One region of the Geoanaerobacter pelophilus genome, then DNA from elsewhere that is predicted to be linked to it. Evidence: riboswitches for the same ligand, from Rfam matches in the RefSeq annotation. Region 1 holds a riboswitch; the other holds the start of a gene.
What was found. Region 1 has a riboswitch for cobalamin ahead of thiC (phosphomethylpyrimidine synthase ThiC). Riboswitches for the same ligand answer to the same signal wherever they lie in the genome.
Positions count from the first base shown of each region.

Region 1 (10,062 bases):
GCAGCTTTTCCCCCAGAGAAACCATATCGACCATTGTTCATCCCTTTGAAGGAAAGGCAACGCAAAAAAGACTGGCTTTCATGGTTGAATATGCGGATCGGCTCCCGGATATTCTCTATGGTGATGACCTGAGTTTTGGGCAGATCCTGGAAATAATTGTGGATAACGCCGTCAAATTTACCAATTTCGGAGGTATTACGGTAACGGCGCAAGGTGCGGATAAAGGGGACAACTGCTTTGCAATCAGTATTGCGGTGCAGGATACCGGCATCGGCATCCCCGATGACAAACTCCCTGCCATCTTCGACGAGTTCCGCCAGGGAGACTGTTCGTTGACGCGGCTCTACGACGGGGTTGGCATCGGCCTGCCACTGGCTCAAAAGCTTGTCGAGCTACTTGGAGGAAACCTGACCTTTGCAACTCACCTGGGCAAGGGTTCCGAGTTTACCGTTACGGTGCCATTCAAAAAAGAACAGGAGCTTTAACTATAGACTTATGGCATAGTAGCGTCATTTCTTCAGGTATCCTGATTATCCCATGAAACATCTCATTCTCGGCACAGCCGGACATATAGACCACGGCAAGACCTCCCTGGTGAAGGCGCTGACCGGCATCGACACCGACCGCCTGCCGGAAGAAAAGGCACGGGGGATCACCATTGAGCTCGGTTTTGCCGACCTTGATATCCCCGGAGGCTACCATCTGGGCATTATCGATGTCCCTGGCCACGAACGGTTCGTCCGCACCATGGTCGCCGGTGTCGGTGGCATTGACCTGGTGATGCTGGTTATCGCAGCCGATGAAGGAGTCATGCCGCAGACCCGGGAACACCTGGAGATCTGCCAGCTGCTCGGGGTCAAGAACGGGCTGGTGGCGCTGACCAAGTGCGATCTCGTAGATGCTGACCTGCTCTCCCTGGCAACGGAAGAAGTGCGGGAATTCCTTGCCGGGAGCTTTCTCGAAGCAGCGCCGATACTTCCGGTGTCAGCCCGCACCGGCACCGGCCTGCATGAACTGCTTGCCGAACTCGGCAAGCTTGCCAACGTCACTGACCAGAAAAGGACGGACGGGCCGTACCGTCTCCCGGTTGACCGGGTGATCACGGTCCCCGGTTTCGGCACGGTGGTTACCGGCACCCTGCTCTCCGGCAAGGTTGCGGTCAACGACGATGTTGAGCTTCTCCCTCGGGAGCTGCCGGCCAGGGTTCGCGGGCTCCAGGTCCATGGGGTCAAATGCGACCAGGGTGCGGCGGGCGAGCGGCTGGCCATCAATCTCCAAGGGGTTGACCATGATGAGATCAGGCGCGGCGATGTGGTGGTGCCGCGCGGCGCGTTCCGCACCACCGGGCTGGTTGATGTCCGGCTGGAATACCTCAGATCTGCGCCGGGCAAGCTGAAGCACCGGGCGCAGCTCCGCTTCCATTCCGCCACCTATGAAATCTCGGCAACAGTGATCCTGTTCAACCGCGACCTGCTCAATCCCGGCGAAGCCGATTATGCCCAGCTCCGGCTGTCCCGGCCGGTGCTGCTGATGAGCGGCGATTCGTTTGTGTTGCGTTCGTCTTCCCCGGCTACCACAGTAGGCGGCGGCACTGTGCTGGATCCGTTCCCGCCGCCGAGGCGCCGCAGAACCGGCGAAGCCTTGCAACTGCTGGCAACGGTTGCCGCAGGGCAGGAAACGGAATCCGTTGCCGGCATGATAGAGAGCAGCCTGCTCACCGGGATCTCTTTTGCAGAGCTTGCACTCCGCACCGGTTACCCGCCAAAGCGCCTGGAATCGGCACTTGCCCCCATTCTGACATCAGGCGGGATTATCCAGGTTGTCAGGGAGCCGAAAATCTACCTTAGCCGGGCTGGATTCGCTTCCCTGTGCCAACTGCTGAGCGACGAGGTCGCCGCATTCACTGCCAAAAACCCGCTCCGGGGGGGGATGAGCAAAGAGGAACTGAAGTCGCGCATCCCGGCGCGGAGTGACCCCCGCTTCTTCTCGCCCTGCATTGCCGCGCTGGAAAAGGCCGGGATGCTGACGGCAGAACGCGACCTGGTCAAGCCGGTTGCCAGTCCTGCGGCCGCCGATCCAGGCAAGCATGGCATCCATGACAAAATCGCCGCACACCTTGCAAGCCATGGCTCAGAACCGCCGTCGATCAAGGAGCTCTGCAGCACCTTTAGCCTGCCGGAAAAATCCCTGCTGGAATGCCTCAATCAACTGGCGCGTGACGCTAAGGCAGTCAAGGTAAAGAGCGACCTCTTCTATGCGCCGGCTCCGCTGGCCGCCATCCGGGACAAAGTAGTCACGCTTCTGGAGCAGAAGGGTGAAATGACCCCTGCCGATTTCCGGGACATGACCGGGCTGTCCCGTAAATACATGATCCCCCTGCTGGAGTACTTTGACGAGCAGAAACTCACCATCAGAGCCGGAGACAAGCGCCTGCCGAGAAAAAAAACCGGTTAAAGAATCGTTGCCCCGATATTGCATTATCAGAAATCTTGACTACACTCTTCATGAGCTTATTCCTTGGCGTTTTAAATCATTCAACCTGTAGTGAACCGTTTTAACCGGCAGGCTGTGCCGCAAGAATCTATATTCTCTCGGGAGGGAGACTTTTATGTATGCACTGGACAATGTGGGGAGAAACACCATCGCCATGGTGCTGGCCGGAGGGAAAGGGGAACGGCTCAGCCCGTTGACCCTGCGTCGGGCCAAGCCGAGCGTTGCCTTTGGCGGCAAATACAAGATCATTGATTTTGTGCTCTCCAACCTGTTCAATTCGGGGATCAAGAAGGTCTATATCCTGACCCAGTACCGGGCGTTCTCGCTCAACAAGCATATCCGCGAATCATGGGGTAAATGGACCGGGCTCGGGGAGTTCTTTGTCGCCATCTCTCCGGAGACCAAGAGCGAGCGGGAGGAGTGGTTCAAGGGGACTGCCGACGCAATCCTGCAGTACCTCCGCTTCGTCGAGACCTCTGACGCCGACTACGTGGCGATCTTTGGCGGCGACCATATCTACAAGATGGATATCACCCAGATGATCAACTACCACCGGATGAACCGGGCCGATATCACCATTGCCGCGCTGGAAGTGCCGAAGAGCGAGGCCAGCCGCTTCGGAGTCTTTTCCGTGGATGACGACTCCAAAGTAACCGGTTTTACCGAGAAACCGGAGAATCCGGAGACCATCCCCGGCAGGGAGACCTGTTTCGCCTCAATGGGGAACTACATCTTTTCCACCAAGAAGCTGATCGAGGTGCTGCAGGAAGGGAAGAAGATGCACGAGGATCTCGATTTCGGCAAGCATGTGATCCCGATGATGCTGGAAAGTGGCGACCGGATCTTTGCCTACAACTTCAACGACAATGTGATCCCGGGGATGAGGACCGAAGAACGGGGGTACTGGAAAGACGTCGGCACCCTGGATTCCTACTACGAGGCCAACATGGACCTGATCCATGTCTCGCCGCAGCTAAACCTGTACAACTACAAATGGCCGATCCTGACCAACCAGGGGAACCTGCCGCCGGCCAAGACCGTATTCGACGATGACGACCGCCGCGGGGTCAATATCGACTCCTATGTCTGCGCCGGTTGCATCACCAGCGGCAGCATCGTCAGGCGCTCCATCATGGGACCGCTGTGCAAGGTCAACAGCTACAGCCTGGTCGAGGATTCCATCCTTTTCGAGAATGTTACGGTAGGCCGTCACACCAAGATCAAAAGGGCGATCATCGACAAGAATGTCGTGATCCCGGACAACTCGACCATCGGCTATGACCGTGAGGCAGACCTGGCCATGGGGTACACAATCACCGAGTCCGGGATTGTGGTGGTGCCGAGAAAAGACAAATAGAGGACGGTTACAGTTTTTCCAGAATCTTCAAAAGATGCGGCAGCAACTGCTTCTTTCGGGACATGACCCCCTTCATCTCATAAAGATGGGGTTCCAGCTGGGGATAACCCATGACATGGGCGATCCGTGTATGCCCCTCCACCAGGAACAGGGTCGTTCCCGAAACGATGTCAGTGACCATCAGCCCGGCAATAAAGAGATTGCCCCGCTGTTTTATCTGGGCCAGGCAAGCCAGCAGCTCCCCCTTGACCCCGTCAAACTCGTCGAAACCAACGACCTCCACCTGGCCGACGCCAATGGTCTTTTCTCCCTGGGTAAAATGCTTGAAATCCGCCTCGACCACCTTGAGCGGCGATCCGTAATGCTTCAGCGAGCTGCAGGCGGCAAAGATCTCTTTGCCGAAATCTTCAGCATCCATAGCGGCAATCGTAGCCAGCCATTGTGCGGTAGAGCGATCAACGTCCGTTGTGGTCGGGGATTTGAGAATAACCGTGTCCGAGAGGATTCCGGCGAGGAGCAGCGCAGCAATCCGCTGTTCTGGGGCAAGGCCCGCTTCTCGATAGCGTGCAGCAACCAGGGTGCAGGTGCTGCCGACCGGAGAGGTAATGAAGGTAATGGGGGCAATTGTCGGGCTGTTGCCGAGCTTGTGGTGGTCAATCACCTCCAGCACCTCCACCGCGTCGGCCCCAGGAACCGCCTGCCCCGTTTCATTGTGATCCACCAGGATCAGGCCGTAGGGGATCTCTGCCAGCAACGACGATTTGGTCGCCACCCCGGCAAGAGAGCCATCCTCCTCGGTCACGAACAGGGCGGCATCGCCGGTCTGTAGCAGCTTTTGACGCAGCTGGGACAGCGGCTCGCCGATGCCGATAGTGGTGAAGGCGTGATCGGCAACCTGGGATACCGGCGTCGAAAGCCGGGCGAGCCAGGCCGCAGTTGCAGTATCGTGGTGGGTCAGCAGGATCCTGACTCCGTTTGCCTCTGCCATGGCTGTGATATCCTGATCAGGAGGATGGCCGCCGGTCACGACCAGGAGGCCGACCCCTCTCTCAATGGCTGCCTGCTGGATTGTCCGCCGGTTGCCGGTCATGATCAGCAATGAGGATGGCTCATAATCGGCAATGCGCCCGGAAAAAGACTCTTCCCGCATGGCGCCGATGAAGAGATGAAATTTTTCAACCGTCTCATCCCCGGGTAACACGATGCAATCGGCCGCAAGGGTCCGGGCCAAAGCCGCAACGCTGGTTCTGATCTCACGCTGCAGCTCTGGACACGGCAGCAGATAGGTCTCGGAAAGACGCAGCAGTGACAGCGAACCGCTAGGATTCCCTGCTTCGTCCAGGACCGGCATGACCCGGACACCACTGGCATGAAACCGCTCCAGCGCATCATAGGCCGTTGCATCCTTGCTGAGAGTGACCGGCCGCCGGTTGACCACATCCCGCACCTTGGGGTGGACATCCGCCAGCAAGAGCGGCTCAGAGATCCCGAGCCGGTCGAGAATGTAACGGGTCTGGGGATTCGGCTCTCCGGCCATGGCCGCAATGACCTGCGGCGCACCAAGCCTCTTTTTCAGTTCGGCATAGGCAATGGCCGAGGCCACCGAATCGGTGTCAGGATTGCGGTGACCGATGACATAAATGGTCTTTTCCAAGCTAAATCCCCCATCAACTGCTGTCATTGCCCAGGCTCCTGTCACCAGCAGCAGCTGTGGACCAGAGCAGAGCCTTTAAATCTTATCGCCCTTTAGGTCATCCGCAAATAATTTTGTTGCGCCGCGAGAGGCGCAAAAATCTCCGCACATGGTGCAGGTGGCCTCATCATCAGGCACCCGACTGGCGCGAATGGCCCTGGCGTCATCAGGGTAGAGGGCCAGCTCGAACTGTTTCTCCCAGTCCAGGTTACGCCGCGCCTTGGACATCTCCTTATCCCGCATCCTCCCTTTTTCCGGGTATTTGTTCATGTCGCCGATGTAGGCCGCTATTTTTGCGGCCTTCACCCCTTGGCGCACATCGTCTTCATTGGGCAGGGCCAGGTGTTCCGCCGGAGTGATGTAACAGATCAGGTCGGCCCCATAGCGGCTCGACTGGGCTGCGCCGATGGCCGCGGTGATATGGTCGAAGCCGGGGGCGACATCGGTTGAGATCGGCCCCAGCATGTAGTAAGGCGCGCCGCCGCTCATCCGCTTCTGCAGCTGGATATTCCCCTCCACCTCGTCCAGCGGCACATGCCCCGGACCTTCCACCAGCATCTGGCACCCCATCTCCCGGCCGATTTCGGCCAGCTCGCAGTTGATGAGCAGCTCCTGGATCTGCGCCCGATCGCTGGAATCGTGGATCGCCCCGGCCCGTAGCCCATTACCGAGCGACAATACGGTGTCATATTTCTTGAGGATTGCCACTACCCGGTCGAACTTCTCGTACAGCGGGTTTTCCCGGCCATTGGCCAGCATCCAGGCGACCATGCTTACGCCACCCTTGGAGACCAGCCCGCCATACCGATAGCCCTGTTTCCTGAGCCGCTCGATGGTGTAGAGATTGATGCCGCAATGCACCGCCATGAAAGCCATGCCGTCGCTGCACTGTCTTTCGATCAGGTCAAACAGCAGCTCTTCGTCCAGCCGGTTGGGATCGCCGTATTTCCGCGCTGCCTCGCAAAAGGCCTGATAGAGCGGCACGTTCCCTACCGGCAGGTCAACGCTGGCAATCACCTCCTGGCGAACCCGGTCCAGATCGCCGCCGACAGAGAGTTCCATCAGAGTATCGGCGCCGGATTCCGCGGCAGCCCTGGCCTTCCTGACCTCTGCCTCATAGTCGATAATATCCGACGAGGTGCCGATAGAGGCATTGACCTTGGTCCGCAGCCCCTTACCGATCCCCACCGGCTTCGGCTTGCGCGTGTGGTTCCAGGGGATGACGATCTTTCCTTCAGCCACCATCTGCCTGATGTACTCAGGTGAAAGTTGTTCATCACTCGCGACATTTGCCATCTGCGGGGTAACGATCCCCTTGCGTGCTGCCTCAATCTGGGTAAGCATTCCAATCTCCTTTCAGCCTTGTAATTAAACCGCAGGCCAGGATTAAGCCGAATGGAGAGTTTTCGAAAACGAAAAAGCCCCTGGAGTACAGGGGCTCGAAATGCCGCAGATGGAAATACCGGGCTTCGGCCCCTCTTTCCACGGAAGTTCCATTGAAGCATCGGTTTGGCAGGTCTCCTGGCTCCAGGGTCATCTTACTCGCCGCGCCTTCCCAGGTTTAACCCAGTGGCATAGAACGGCTTTCATCACCTGTTACAGTTGCGGGACAGCGAGGGATTTCCACCCTCTTCCCTATTATCCGCGCCTTTGTGGGGCACGGCACCAATCCGTCTGGCAAGCAGTTGTGGAGTGTTTGTAGCAGAGTGCCCTGAGAAAAGTCAAAAGGAATGTGAGAAACGTGAGCTTCAATTTCGAATGCCCATACGTTGTGTTAACAAGTCCATTACCTGAGGATGTTTTCATCACCGTTTACAGTTGCGGGACAGCAAGGCATCAAACGCGTGAGTGGTGCTACTCTGGAAACTTGCGGACGTTTCCTTTGATGAATCAACGTGTTCCCTCTGCAGCAATTGCTGCGTTAATCTTTCGCATAACACCCTCGTCTACTTTCTGACTGCAGAGTATATAACGTTTTAATCCAGCAGGCAGATCAGGGTATGTAATACGCACCGTGCCAGTGCTCTTGAACTCAGCGTTAGTTTCCATCAAGTAATCGTAATCATCCTGGTCAATAAACATGAGATCAGCCCGGTTGATCGCCAATTTTTTTGCGACTTGCAACGGTGACTGTAACGCCTTGTCAACCTTGCCCGGAAATGCAGCTATCATGGTATCAAGCTCAGGGCCATAAGAAACACCGTCGGCAACTGCAAGCAGGAGAGTTGAATCAGCCATCACATTCTTCAGGGTCTTGTGGCGAAGCAACTTCTGGGCAGAGTTGGGGCTCGCAAGAATGACATGCGGTCGATCCTGATGCATGGGGATGGAAAAGCGGGCATACTTCTCACGTTCCGGAATTTTGTACCAGCCAAAGGAACAAACCGGCTCCACATTGTTTTGGATATCCTGGAAGATCCGCTTGGGAGGAAGTATTATGAATTTTGATTCAATTTTGGCGCGTGAAAGAATTCTTTGGGTTCGTTCCAGCAGAAAGCCCTTCTGTACACCGTTTTCCAGGTAAGAATAGGGTGGTTTGTCACGAAAGGCCATCTTCAGAGGTTCAGCCAGAACAGTTTGTGGCAAGGCAGACACCAGACCCAGTAAGCCGGAAGCGCATGCTAAAGACCTTGCATACAATTTACTGCCGTCAATCCATAGTGACTGGCAGGCCCCAATGAATCGCTGAACGAACCCCATTGGCATCCCTCCTTCTGATCAATGAGAGTAACCTTTTAATATAATAGCGTATTTGCCGCTCTTCTTCAATGTGCGCAGGGCAGCATCAAAGTCGTTTCTCAATCCTTCGAGATTTCGCTTCCTGGAAAAACCGACATAGGCCGGTATATTCTGAAGCGAAGGCAACAGTTCTTTCACTTCCTTGGATTGACCGATTTTCTTTAGTTCAAATACTGCACCGTCATGATTGCTCACCCAGATGTCAACCCTTCCGTTCACCAGTAATTTTATGGCCTCTTCAATGGTGTAGGACTCCGCAATTTTCAACGTCCCCTTTTTTACTGCACCGTCAAATCTCTCTCCGTAACTGGTTTTTCTTACCACCCCGAACCGGTAATCCTTGAGGCTTGTCAGATTGCCGTCAAAGGTTATTTTTGAGTCTTTCCTCACCCATAGTGAAATTCGCTGCTGTACAACCGCTTCTTGTGAGAAGAACGCAAAACTCTCCCTTTCAGGCGTCCTGAAAAAGGTAAATATTCCATCAGCGTCACCATTCTTGAGCATTTCAATGGATCGTGCAAAAGGCAAGATTTCAATAATGACTTCATGCCCCATAAGTTTAAATGCCTCTCTCACTATCTCGACGGCAGCCCCCTTGATGACTCCGTCCTCGGAGTATTCATAGGGGGGGTACTCAAGGGTCACCATTCGATAGGTTGCAGCCGCAGCAGGCGCAGTTGCAGAAAGGAGCCAGATCCCCCCGAGTGTCAGTAATGTCAGGATAATTCGGGAGTATTGCACCAATGCTTTGTTCATATTGATTCTCCGCGAAAAGTTGCTGCCTGGCCAGCAACCATCTTACTGACGCGCTCATCGGATGCAAGAAGTGCCTGTATTCTCCAAGCCAGCTGTTGCAGCGGATATGGTTTAAGTATGAAATCGTCCACTGCGCCCTTCGCCAGAAGGGAAAGAACTCTGGGGTCCTGTTTGAAACCAGAGGTAAGCAAAAGTTTGGCGGTTGGCGCAGACTCCCTGATCTTCGGCAGGGCATCTATGCCTGACATTACCGGCATAATCATGTCGAGCAATATCAGCCTGATTTCTGCGCCATGCGTTATTGCAAGGCGGACTCCTTCGGCACCATTGACCGCCAGAACCACGCGGTACCCGCACTGGGTGAGAATCTGGGAAGCGTTCTCCCGGACAGCATCATCATCATCAACAACCAGGATCATTCCTGAACCAGAGGGAAGAGTTGTGTCTTTTGTATCCTTTGCACTCTGGCGGTTGTCATCCGGCTGGCACAATATCGGCAGTTTAATATGGAAAGAGCTCCCTTTGCCGGGAACCGAATGTAGCGTAAGATCGCCATGGTGTTGCGTTATTATCGAGTAGGCCATGGAGAGCCCCAGACCGCTCCCCACTCCTTTTTGTTTGGTGGTAAAGAAGGGGGTAAAAATATTTTCCATGACCGAGGGCTCCATCCCCACCCCCGTATCAGTAACCGACAGGAGCCAGCACGCATCCGCATCCGCCTCATCATCTGCCTTGAGGATAGAGCCGTCACCACTTAATAACTTGAGTGAAATACCCAGGTCTCCTCCCCACGGATCACCTTCCGGTCTCATAATAGTCATTGCATGACTGGCGTTGATACAGAGATTCAGCAGCAGCTGTTCCATCTGAATAGGATCTGAGTTCACCATTGCTTGCATCTCCGGCAAATCAAGTTTCACAGTTATCGATTTGTCCAAACTGCTCTGCAGCAGTTTATGAACATGCCGGACCGAATCCTTCAAATCAACAGCAGTTAGCAGTACCTCCTTCTTCATTGAAAGAG
Region 1 is NZ_JAHCVJ010000001.1:1,142,003-1,152,064, forward strand. Features, by position in the region: gene KI809_RS05230 (hybrid sensor histidine kinase/response regulator) at 1-485, shown strand, start outside; gene selB (selenocysteine-specific translation elongation factor) at 538-2,454, shown strand; gene glgC (glucose-1-phosphate adenylyltransferase) at 2,609-3,850, shown strand; gene KI809_RS05245 (putative manganese-dependent inorganic diphosphatase) at 3,858-5,531, opposite strand; gene thiC (phosphomethylpyrimidine synthase ThiC) at 5,580-6,887, opposite strand; cobalamin riboswitch at 7,038-7,228, opposite strand; gene KI809_RS05255 (substrate-binding periplasmic protein) at 7,434-8,243, opposite strand; gene KI809_RS05260 (substrate-binding periplasmic protein) at 8,262-8,930, opposite strand; gene KI809_RS05265 (ATP-binding protein) at 9,035-10,062, opposite strand, start outside.

Region 2 (10,062 bases), on a different contig from region 1:
ATGCCGATGGCGGGTGGTTGGCTGCTGGAGGCAGCTCTCTCGGCTAGCAGGCACGGCATAAACTTTAGACAGAGGTCTGAATAGATATAATGACTCTACAACGCCTTAATCTGTATACCTGTTTTCATCTTAATCTCGCCTACTCCTCTATTGAAGTAGAGGATCGGGCAAAGGTTGTGGAAAAGTGTTATCGTCCCTTGCTGGACATCATTGCGAAGCTCGGGTTCAGATGTGGCATTGAGGCCAGCGCGTATACTCTTGAAGAAATCCGGGAATATGACCCCATATGGATTGAAGATATCAAGACGCTCATTTCTTCCGGTGTCTGTGAGTTCATTGCAAGTGGCTACTGTCAGTCAATAGGGCCTCTGATGCCTGCTGAGGCTAATGCCGCCAATTTTGCTATTGGTAACCGGCGCTATAGTGAGATTATAAATACTATCCCCCAGGTTGTTCTGGTAAACGAACAGGCTTTTTCATCTGGTATGATCGCTCATTATCTTGACGCTGGATACAAGGCAATGGTTATGGAGTGGAATAATCCAGCCCTGACCAATCGCGAATGGCAATCGGAATGGAGATACCACCCACAATTTGCTGTGGATCAACAAGGAAGAAAAATCCCTGTTATCTGGAACAATTCGATTTTTTTTCAGAAGTTTCAGCATTACTCTCATGGTGAAAAAGAGCTTGAGGAGTATCTCGGCTATATCGCTTCGCATCAAGCCCCGGCGATTCGTTTCTTCCCGCTCTACGGTAATGATGTGGAAATTTTCGATTTCAGACCTGGGCGATATCATACAGAGGCTCAATTGGGGGCTGAGAGTGAGTGGAAGAGGATTGAGCGCCTCTTTAAAAGGCTGAAAGATGATGAACGATTCATCATTATTTCTCCGTCGGATTCATTGAAGTTCATGGATATGCCGGATGCAGGCAATGAATTGGCTCTTGAAACAGCTGCTATACCTGTTCCAGTGAAAAAACAGGAAAAGTATAATATTACCCGTTGGGCAGTAACTGGCAGGGACGATCTTGGAATAAACAGCAGCTGCAAGAAAATCTATAAGTCGCTGAAGCATGGCGTAAACCGTGATCCAGAAGCATGGCGAGAGCTTTGCTATTTATGGAGCAGTGATTTCAGGACGCATATAACGGAAAAACGTTGGTCTGAATATCAGCTCCGGCTGAAATCAGCGGAGAACAGATATTGTCAGACGTGCGAAATTAAAGAGATTCAGCCGCTGGAGACGGATCAGTTCCCGGATGATGTCCTGGTGTCAAGTGAAGGGCGTCTTCTTAAAGTCGAAACTAGACACCTGATGGTTGTCCTCAACAAGCGCCGGGGGCTGGTAATCGATGGTTTGTGGACAAAGGGAGAGACAGGAGAGAAGTTGTGTGGCACTTTGCCTCATGGGTATTATGATGATATTACTCTGGGGGCGGATTTCTATAGTGGTCATCTTATATTTGAGAGCCCTGGGAAACCAAAATTGACTGACCTTGAAAAGATCGACCCGGTGATCAAGTGGGACAAGAATTCTAAAGCCGCGTCAGTTTCATTTGTGATGCAGACATCGTTAGGCGATCTAAAGAAACAGATTAGAGTTTATGCCGAAGTCAACACCATTGAGTATATATATGAATTGCACTGGAACTCCTTGCCGGTTGGTTCTTTACGCTTGGGGCATATTACGCTGAACCCTGAGGCTTTTGACAAATCGACGCTTTTTTTCAGGACCCATAATGGTGGCCGTGAGATGGAAACATTTTCAGTCGGTGGGCAAAGTATCAACCACGGAGAGCATGCCTCTTTCCTTGTATCTGCCAAGCATGCACTGGGCATGACTGAGGGGGTGCTTGAGGTCGGCGATGCAGACAAATTCATGCGCATTTCTTTAGGCGATAGTTCACCCGCATTGCTGGCAATGATAAAATACGTTTCTATTAAAGATACCTATTTTTTAAGATGTTCTTTCTCTGCCAGAGAGATGGATGAAACAAGTCGTCAAACGCTGCTTAATGCCCCTCTAATATTTAAGATATCAGTCAATTGTCATAGCCTCAAGGAGTGTTAATTAATGAATATCCTGGTGCTCAATCTTTCATTACGTCCCAAATCGCCACTTATGATTTTCCCCGTTGGCCTTGGTTACATTGTAACAGCCATAAAAAACGCAGGTTTTGATTTTGATCTGGTTGATATTGATGCCTACAGGTATGAGGATGTAGAGCTTGACGCCTTGATTTCCCGAAAAAGCTACGATGTCGTATGTATGGGATGCATCGTGACAGGGTATAAAATGGTCAAGGAGCTTGCCGCAAAATTGAGAGGCTATCATCCAAATATCAAGATAATTGTCGGGAATACTGTCGCTTCATCAATTACTGAAACATTGCTTTCCAAAACCGAAGTAGACATTGCTGTAATTGGAGAGGGTGATGTAACTATAGTTGATTTGCTGACGCATATCAAAAACAATGGCGATCTTGGGGAGGTTCCCGGGATTTGCCTGAAGCAAGGGTCTCGCTTAATTACAACTCCACCGCGCGCATTGATAGCAGATATTTCAGAAATCCCTTTTATTGATTTTTCAATTTTTGACATCGAATTATATATTAATAATAGTAAACTTCAGCTAAGCGAAGGTCTCCCGATCCCACGCGAAAAAATTCGAATGTTGCCAATTAATACTGCTCGTGGATGTATTGCAAATTGTACGTTTTGCTATCACGCATTCAAGAGTTATCCTTATCGGTATCGGTCAGTGGCTTCAATTTGCGAAGAAATTGAACAACTGGTTCAGCAATACAATATTAACTTTGTTGGTTTCAGTGATGAGTTGACATTGTTTAACAAGAAGCGGGCAATTGAGCTGGCGGACACAATGATCGAAAAGAAGCTTCCAGTCATCTGGGGAGTTTCATGCAGGGGAGACTTGTTTGATAGCGAGGATGATATCGCAATTATTAATAGAATGAAGGAAGCCGGTTGTATTTCAGCTTCTTATTCTCTTGAATCCGCAGATGAGCACATTCTTAAATCAATGAATAAGCATATGAAGGTAGAACAGTTTGAGCGTCAAACAGAACTCTTTCATAAAGCAGGGCTTGCCGTCTATACAAGCCTTGTCTTTGGCTTCCCGGAAGAGACACCTGAAACGATTAAAAAAACTTTCGATTGTTGTGTAAAATGTCAGATATATCCCTCAGGTGGGTATCTTTTGCCACAGCCGGGTTCTAAAATGTATGACTACGCTGTTGAGCATGGTTTCATCGTTGATGAAGAAGACTATTTACTAAGTCTGGGTGACCGTCAGGATCTGCGACTCAACATGACGACTATGCAGGATGACGAACTTGAGCGATGCGTCATGGAAGGTTTGCGTGAATGTAACGAGCGTCTGAATCTGGGGCTTAAAGATGAAGAGTTGATTAAAAGTACTTATTATAGGAGCACTAATAAGGATGCCGTTTCCTGAATAGGGTGTTGTTACTCCTTCGCTACTATTCCCCGAAGCTTGCTTCGATGAGAGAATCAAATTACTGAGAAAATACCCCGCAGCTAGCTGCGGGGTATTTTATTCAGAACGGTTTCCCGGCAAATCCGTCAAACTCATCTCCAGTGCTATCCATTGCCTTGCCGTCAATATTTTTGCCTGAGAACTTGAAAACAAGGTGCGACGGATCGATAACCGCGCTCACGTCGGCATTTTGTTTCAGGGAAAATGTTACGGTGGCCAGCCGGCTTGTTACGTTGTAGGCAACACTCTTTATTATCGGCAGATTGGCTTCTTTTTGCGGGTTCGGGGTATAGCCGTAATTGTAGTATCCGGCTGCTCCGCCGTTTGCTTTTCTGATCTGCCAGTTCGCAAGGCTTTGCACAGAAACTGGATCCATATCACTGTTGAACTGAAAGTCCATGGTAAAGGTTTTTGACGCATTGGCTTGGGACAGGGTGTGCTTGGGATCGGTCGCGGTCAACATCTCAAGTGTAGTGTTTGGCCCCAATGTTGGTAGAAAGGGGTCATAAGAGCCGGCGCTGACATTAGTAAATTTGGGTTTCAGAGTGGCAGCCTGAAGTTCGAGGGCCGCAGTAGAATCAATTTTTTTTAGCTTGGTAATCTGCCGTTCCAGGTTATAGTCATCCCCTTTGCCTGCATAGGCATATCCCAATTCAGTTTCGGCCAAAGTAAAATTTTCGTGTTTCAGGCTGAGTGCCTGCTTAAGGTTTGTTATTGCTGCATCGAATTTCCCCATTTTATTATAGGTCTGGCCCAGTGCATAGAAGCCGTTGGCGTCGCGCGGGGCTATCCGGCTTACCTTAAGGAATTCGGTTTCCGCGTCTTTCAGCTTATTTTGCAATAAATATGTCTGCCCCAGACTGTAATGAGCCAGCTTATCATTAGGGCTGATCGAGACCGCTTTCTTGTAAGATTTCTCAGCGTCTGCGTACTTTTTGTCTTGGGCATAAGCGTTGCCTAGATTTACTGCCGCGTCCTTGTCGAATGGCTTCATCGCTACGAGTTTCTTGTAGGTGTCAATGGCTTCCTTGTTCTTCTTTTGTGAGAGATAGGTGTTGCCCAAGTAGGTGTAAGCATCCACGTTTGAGGAGTCCAGTGCCACCGCTTTCTTGAAAAATTTGATGGCTTCGTCCGGACGGCTTTTCTGGAGCATGCGAACGCCGGCTATGAGCTGATTGTTGGCAAGAGAAGCCCTTTGTGCCTGCTGAGTTTCAGCAGTCGGCAGAATGGCCAAAAAGAGTGAAGTCCCATTGTCAGAAGTAGTTGCCATCGCTTTTCCTCGATCCCATTTTTTGCTATATAATTATAGCAGTTTTTTTCAGAGATGCATTGGGAAAAGCTGCTATTGTTTTGAAAAAGGATGTTGTTCTTTACTGGAGGAGAGTATGCCTGAAAGAGATGATCCGATAAGTGGCATTCTGGGTATCAGGCCTGTAAGCGGGGAGCGCGGCCGGACCGGGCAGGAGCGGCGGGCTGTCAGGCAGCTGCCGAAAAAACCGGGCAAGGACAGTGTGGATATCTCTTCCCGGGCGCGACGGCTTGCCGACATTGAGGATTTGCTGGCAGGGGACGAGAACGGCGGCGATGGCCCCAAGCTCCTCAAACACGACGATTAGCTTCTAGGCAAAGGCCTGCCGATCCTTTTCATAAGCTTCGCTGAAAGTATCAAGCAACTCGGCAATCTGCACTTCTGAGAGGTTGGCAAGTTCTGCTGCCTTGCTTTGCGCTGGTAGCAGCGTTTCCTCCGGGTCTCTGGTGCCGATGCCTAGCTTCCTACAGAACTGATCCGCGAGATTGACGACCGCTGTCAGTTTGATCAGATAATCATCATCGGCCGGCGTGAACTCCAGCTTGTGGTGTTGCATTATGGTAGTAAAGAGCGCATCAGGAAAGTTCCATTTCTTGATGACATAGGCTCCTACCTCGTCATGAGAGAACGGATAGATGCTCTTTTCTGCCGCATCGAACGGGATGCCGTCATTGTAGCACTTCTGCATGACCAGTTGGAACTTGTCCCGGTCCAGAGAGTTCATGATGGTTTTACCGATATCGTGGAACAGGCCGGCAAGGAACGCCTCTTCTTCGTTGGCCAGCCTGGTTTTTGAGGCAATAATGCGTGCCGCAAGGCCGGCGCCGAAGGAATGCTCCCAGAGCATCTGTTCTGTCAGTCCGAACGGCTTGTACACCTGCTTTACCGATGCTGCAACAACCAGGCTTTTCAGAGTGGTAAAGCCGAGGATGACAATGGCCATGGAAAGGCTCTGGATCTGACGTTGACAGCCGTAAAATGAGGAATTGGATATTTTCAGAACTCGTGCCGCCACTGCCGGGTCTGAAGCGACAATTTTGGCAAGTTCATCCGCAGTCGCGTTTTCGCTCTCCAGAAGTTGCATGACTTTCATGGCAACTACAGGTATAGTTGGCAGGTCGCCGGCAGCCATTATTGCCTGTTCCAGTTCCTTGTTCATGATAAACATGCTCCGTTTCGCTAAATAGATGGCCTGTACCACGCATATAATTTATACCCGTTTAATTTAAATCGGCAACTCTTTGGGTTTATTTAATCTCCGCATTAGCCAGGCACTGGAAGAGGATAAACGTGCATATCAAAAATGTTGAGTTCATCAAGAGTGCGGTAAAGCCCGACCAGTATCCGCCGGCGGAGTTGCCGGAGGTTGCCTTTGTGGGCCGATCCAACGTCGGCAAGTCATCGCTGATCAACCTGCTGGTCAATCGCAAGAACCTGGTAAGGACCAGCAACACTCCGGGCCGGACCCAGTTGATAAATTTTTTTTCGGTAAACAGCGATTCCTTCATGCTGGTTGACCTCCCCGGTTACGGCTTTGCAAAGGTGCCGCTGGATGTCAAGAAGCAGTGGGGGCCGATGATGACGGCGTACCTCTCGAAGCGCGAGACTCTGCGCGGGGTGGTGCTGATCCTGGACGTGCGCCGGGTGCCGAGCCAGGAGGATATCCAGATGCTCGACCTGCTCCGTGCCCACGACATTCCGCCGATAATGGTAATCACCAAGTGCGACAAGGTCTCCAAGAACGAGCGGAAACGCCAGGCCCAGATAATATCCAAGACCATGCAAGTCCAGGAGTCCGAATTTCTGTTCTTCTCAGCGCTTTCCCGGGAAGGGATCGACGGGATCTGGGGTGCGCTCGAACCGCTGGTCAACACCCCACAATCAGTTTGACTTTCATTGGGCGGTCTGCTAGAAAAGACTGAAAATTAAATATCATACCAATCAGGTGCGCCTGTTTTCCGCAGGCGATAATAGGGAAGAGGGTGAAAATCCCTCGCTGCCCCGCAACTGTAATCGGTGACGAAAGCCGCTGTGTGCCACTGGGATTTCTTGGGAAGGCGCGGCCAGTAGGATGATCCGAGAGTCAGGAGACCTGCCCGATTGGCAATTCAGGAACCTTCGTGGGAGAGGGACCGGCGCCGATTTAATCATGACCCCGTCTCCATTTCAGGAGGCGGGGTTTTATTTTATGGCAAAAGTAATATTGGTAACAGGCGGTAGCCGCAGTGGCAAGAGCCGACTGGCTGAGCAGCTGACCGAGGGCTTCGGCACTCCGCTTGGTTACATCGCCACGGCCGCAGCCGGTGATGCCGAGATGGCGGCGCGGATCGCCCGGCATCAACAGCGGCGCGGCCCGGAGTGGCAGACTCTAGAAGAGCCGCTTGACCTGTGCGGGGTCATTACCGGGCATGACGGTTATTTTCAGGCAATGCTGGTCGATTGCCTCACGCTCTGGCTGACCAACCTGTTATTGCAACACCACAGCCCGGAGCCGGCGCTTGCCGAAGTGACACGCCTCACCTCGGCCTTTGCTTCGCTCAAATCCCCCCTGGTGCTTGTTTCCAGCGAGGTCGGCATGGGGATCGTGCCGGAAAACGCCCTGGCCCGATCGTTTCGGGACCTGGCCGGCGAGGCCAACCAGCTGATCGCTGCAGCTGCCGATGAAGTGTACGTTGCGATCGCCGGAATCCCTCTGAAACTCAAAGGTTGAAAAAGGAGATAAAGATATCTATGGACCTGCTGACCAAAACACTCGCGGAGATCAAGCCGCTTGATGACGAGTTGCTGGATGCCGCCCAGGCAAAGCTGGACAATAAAACCAAGCCTCTCGGCTCTCTCGGCCGTCTCGAAGATTTTGCCCGTCGAGTTGTTGCCATAACCGGCAGTCTGGCGCCGGAGACTGGGAAAAAGATCATCTTTACCTTTGCTGGCGACCATGGCGTTGTCGAGGAGGGTGTTTCGGCCTTCCCGAAGGAGGTAACGCCGCAGATGGTGCTGAATTTCCTGCGGGGCGGTGCGGGTGTTAATGTCCTGGCCCGTCACGCCGGGGCCGAGGTTCGTGTTGTCGACATCGGCGTCGATTACGATTTTGCCCCGCAGCCGGGGCTGATCATCAGAAAAATTGCCCCTGGCACGAAAAACCTCAGTATCGGCCCGGCAATGACCAGGGCTGAGGCCATAGCTGCCATTGAGGTTGGCATCGAGCTGGCGCGCTCGGCCAAAGAAGAAGGGGCAGCCATGATTGCCACCGGCGAGATGGGTATCGGCAACACCACACCGTCATCGGCCATAATAGCGGCATTTTCCGGGATTTCGCCCCGCGAGCTGACTCACCGCGGCACCGGCATTGACGATGCAGCCCTCGACCGGAAAGTGTCGGCTATTGAGCGCGGACTGAAAGTGAACGCTCCCGATGTTGCCGACCCATTGGATGTACTGGCCAAGGTTGGCGGTCTGGAGATTGCCGGCATTGCCGGGCTGGTACTCGGCGGCGCTGCCTGTCGTCTGCCGGTGGTGGTAGACGGCTTTATCTCGACAGCCGGAGCGTTGATCGCCTGCGAATTGAACCCGGATGTCGGGCAATACCTCTTTGCTGCTCATCATTCGGTCGAAATCGGCCACCGGGTCATGCTGGAACGGATGAAGCTGGAGCCGATCCTCGATCTGAAGATGCGGCTCGGCGAAGGGACCGGCGCAGCCCTGGCTATGGGGCTGATCGAGGCGGGCGTAAAGATACTTAAAGAAATGGCCAGCTTTGAAGAGGCCGGCGTGACCCAATCCAATACTTGAGCGCTACCGGTGTCGCCTCGTCATCAGAATCCTCATCGTACTGCAATGGACGCGGAGCTTCTTTCTCGGCGCCTTGGGATCATCTCAACTCTTGAATTGTGAGGCTGGGCCAAAATTAACATGAGACTATTCGTCATTGCCTTCCAGTTTCTGACCATTGTTCCGCTGCCGTTCCAGGTGCGGTGCGAAGAGCGCGATCTCGGGCGTTCCATGGCCCTGTTCCCGCTGGTCGGGCTTGCCTTGGGCGGGATGCTGGCCGGTGTCGATTTCTTGTTTGCCGGACGAGTGGCAGCTGAGGTGGGCGACCTGCTGCTGGTGACGCTGTTGTCCCTGATTACCGGGGCGTTGCATCTCGATGGCCTGGCCGATGTCTGTGACGGGTTTGCCGCCAGGGGGCCGAAGGAGCGATTCCTGGCCGTGATGAAGGACTCGCGGGTCGGAGCGGTGGGAGTCGTGGGTCTTATCCTGGGTATCGGTCTGAAATACCAGGCGATTCATGCGTTGAGCCCCGCACTCAAATGGCAGACCCTGCTGCTTTTCCCCATGGCGGCCCGCTGTGCCCAGGTTGTTACTGCCGTCGGCGCCCGGACTGCCCGGACCGAAGGGCTCGGCGCAGCCTTTGTCAACGGGGTCGGCCCGTTGCAGCTCATGGCAGCCCTGCTGTTGACCGGGGTGGCAGGATGCGCGCTGCTGGGGCCATCATGGCTGGCTCTGCTCCTGGTACTGTCACTCTGTACCTTTGGCTGCCGAAGATACTTTGAGCAACGGCTTGACGGGGTTACCGGCGATATCATCGGCTTTGTCAGCGAACTGAACGAAATTACCGCGCTGATTCTGATCCCTGTTTTTTGCGGTAGAATATAAAAGGACTGTTATGACGGCAAAAACACGCATTTATCTCATCCGGCACGGCGAAGTCGAGGGGGCTGGTGCGCCACGGTATAATGGCCATGTCGACGTCTCTCTGAGTGAGCACGGGGTGGCGCAGTACCATGCATTGAAGCCGCGGCTCACAGATGCCCGGATAACGGCCTGTTACAGCAGTGATCTGCAGCGCTGCCGGATCGGGGCAGGGATCATTGGTGAACATCTCGGCATTGAGCCTGTCTTGGACCCGGCACTGCGCGAGCTGAACATCGGTATCTGGGAAGGGATGACTTGGGCCGAGATCCAGGAGCGGTGGCCGCACGAGTGGCAGAGCCGCTTGGCAGATATCGTCAATTACCGGGTTCCCGGCGGCGAAAACCTGCTGGACCTGGAAGGCCGGATCATGCCTGCTATTGACCGGATAACGGCAAATCATCGCGGGGAAAATGTCCTGGTGGTGGCCCATGGCGGGGCAAACCGGGTGGTGTTGCTCAATGCCATCGGCGCACCGCTGTCCAGCCTGTTCAATATCGAGCAGAACTACAGCTGCGTCAACATCATCGATTGCTACGAAGA
Region 2 is NZ_JAHCVJ010000002.1:186,474-196,535, reverse strand. Features, by position in the region: gene KI809_RS06325 (SDR family NAD(P)-dependent oxidoreductase) at 1-47, shown strand, start outside; gene KI809_RS06320 (glycoside hydrolase family 57) at 90-2,075, shown strand; gene KI809_RS06315 (B12-binding domain-containing radical SAM protein) at 2,079-3,479, shown strand; gene KI809_RS06310 (tetratricopeptide repeat protein) at 3,583-4,791, opposite strand; gene KI809_RS06305 (hypothetical protein) at 4,907-5,137, shown strand; gene KI809_RS06300 (HDOD domain-containing protein) at 5,141-5,989, opposite strand; gene yihA (ribosome biogenesis GTP-binding protein YihA/YsxC) at 6,121-6,720, shown strand; cobalamin riboswitch at 6,757-6,944, shown strand; gene cobU (bifunctional adenosylcobinamide kinase/adenosylcobinamide-phosphate guanylyltransferase) at 7,019-7,540, shown strand; gene cobT (nicotinate-nucleotide--dimethylbenzimidazole phosphoribosyltransferase) at 7,561-8,619, shown strand; gene cobS (adenosylcobinamide-GDP ribazoletransferase) at 8,740-9,483, shown strand; gene cobC (alpha-ribazole phosphatase) at 9,494-10,062, shown strand, end outside.
Region 2: another riboswitch for cobalamin. It lies ahead of cobU (bifunctional adenosylcobinamide kinase/adenosylcobinamide-phosphate guanylyltransferase); the one in region 1 lies ahead of thiC (phosphomethylpyrimidine synthase ThiC).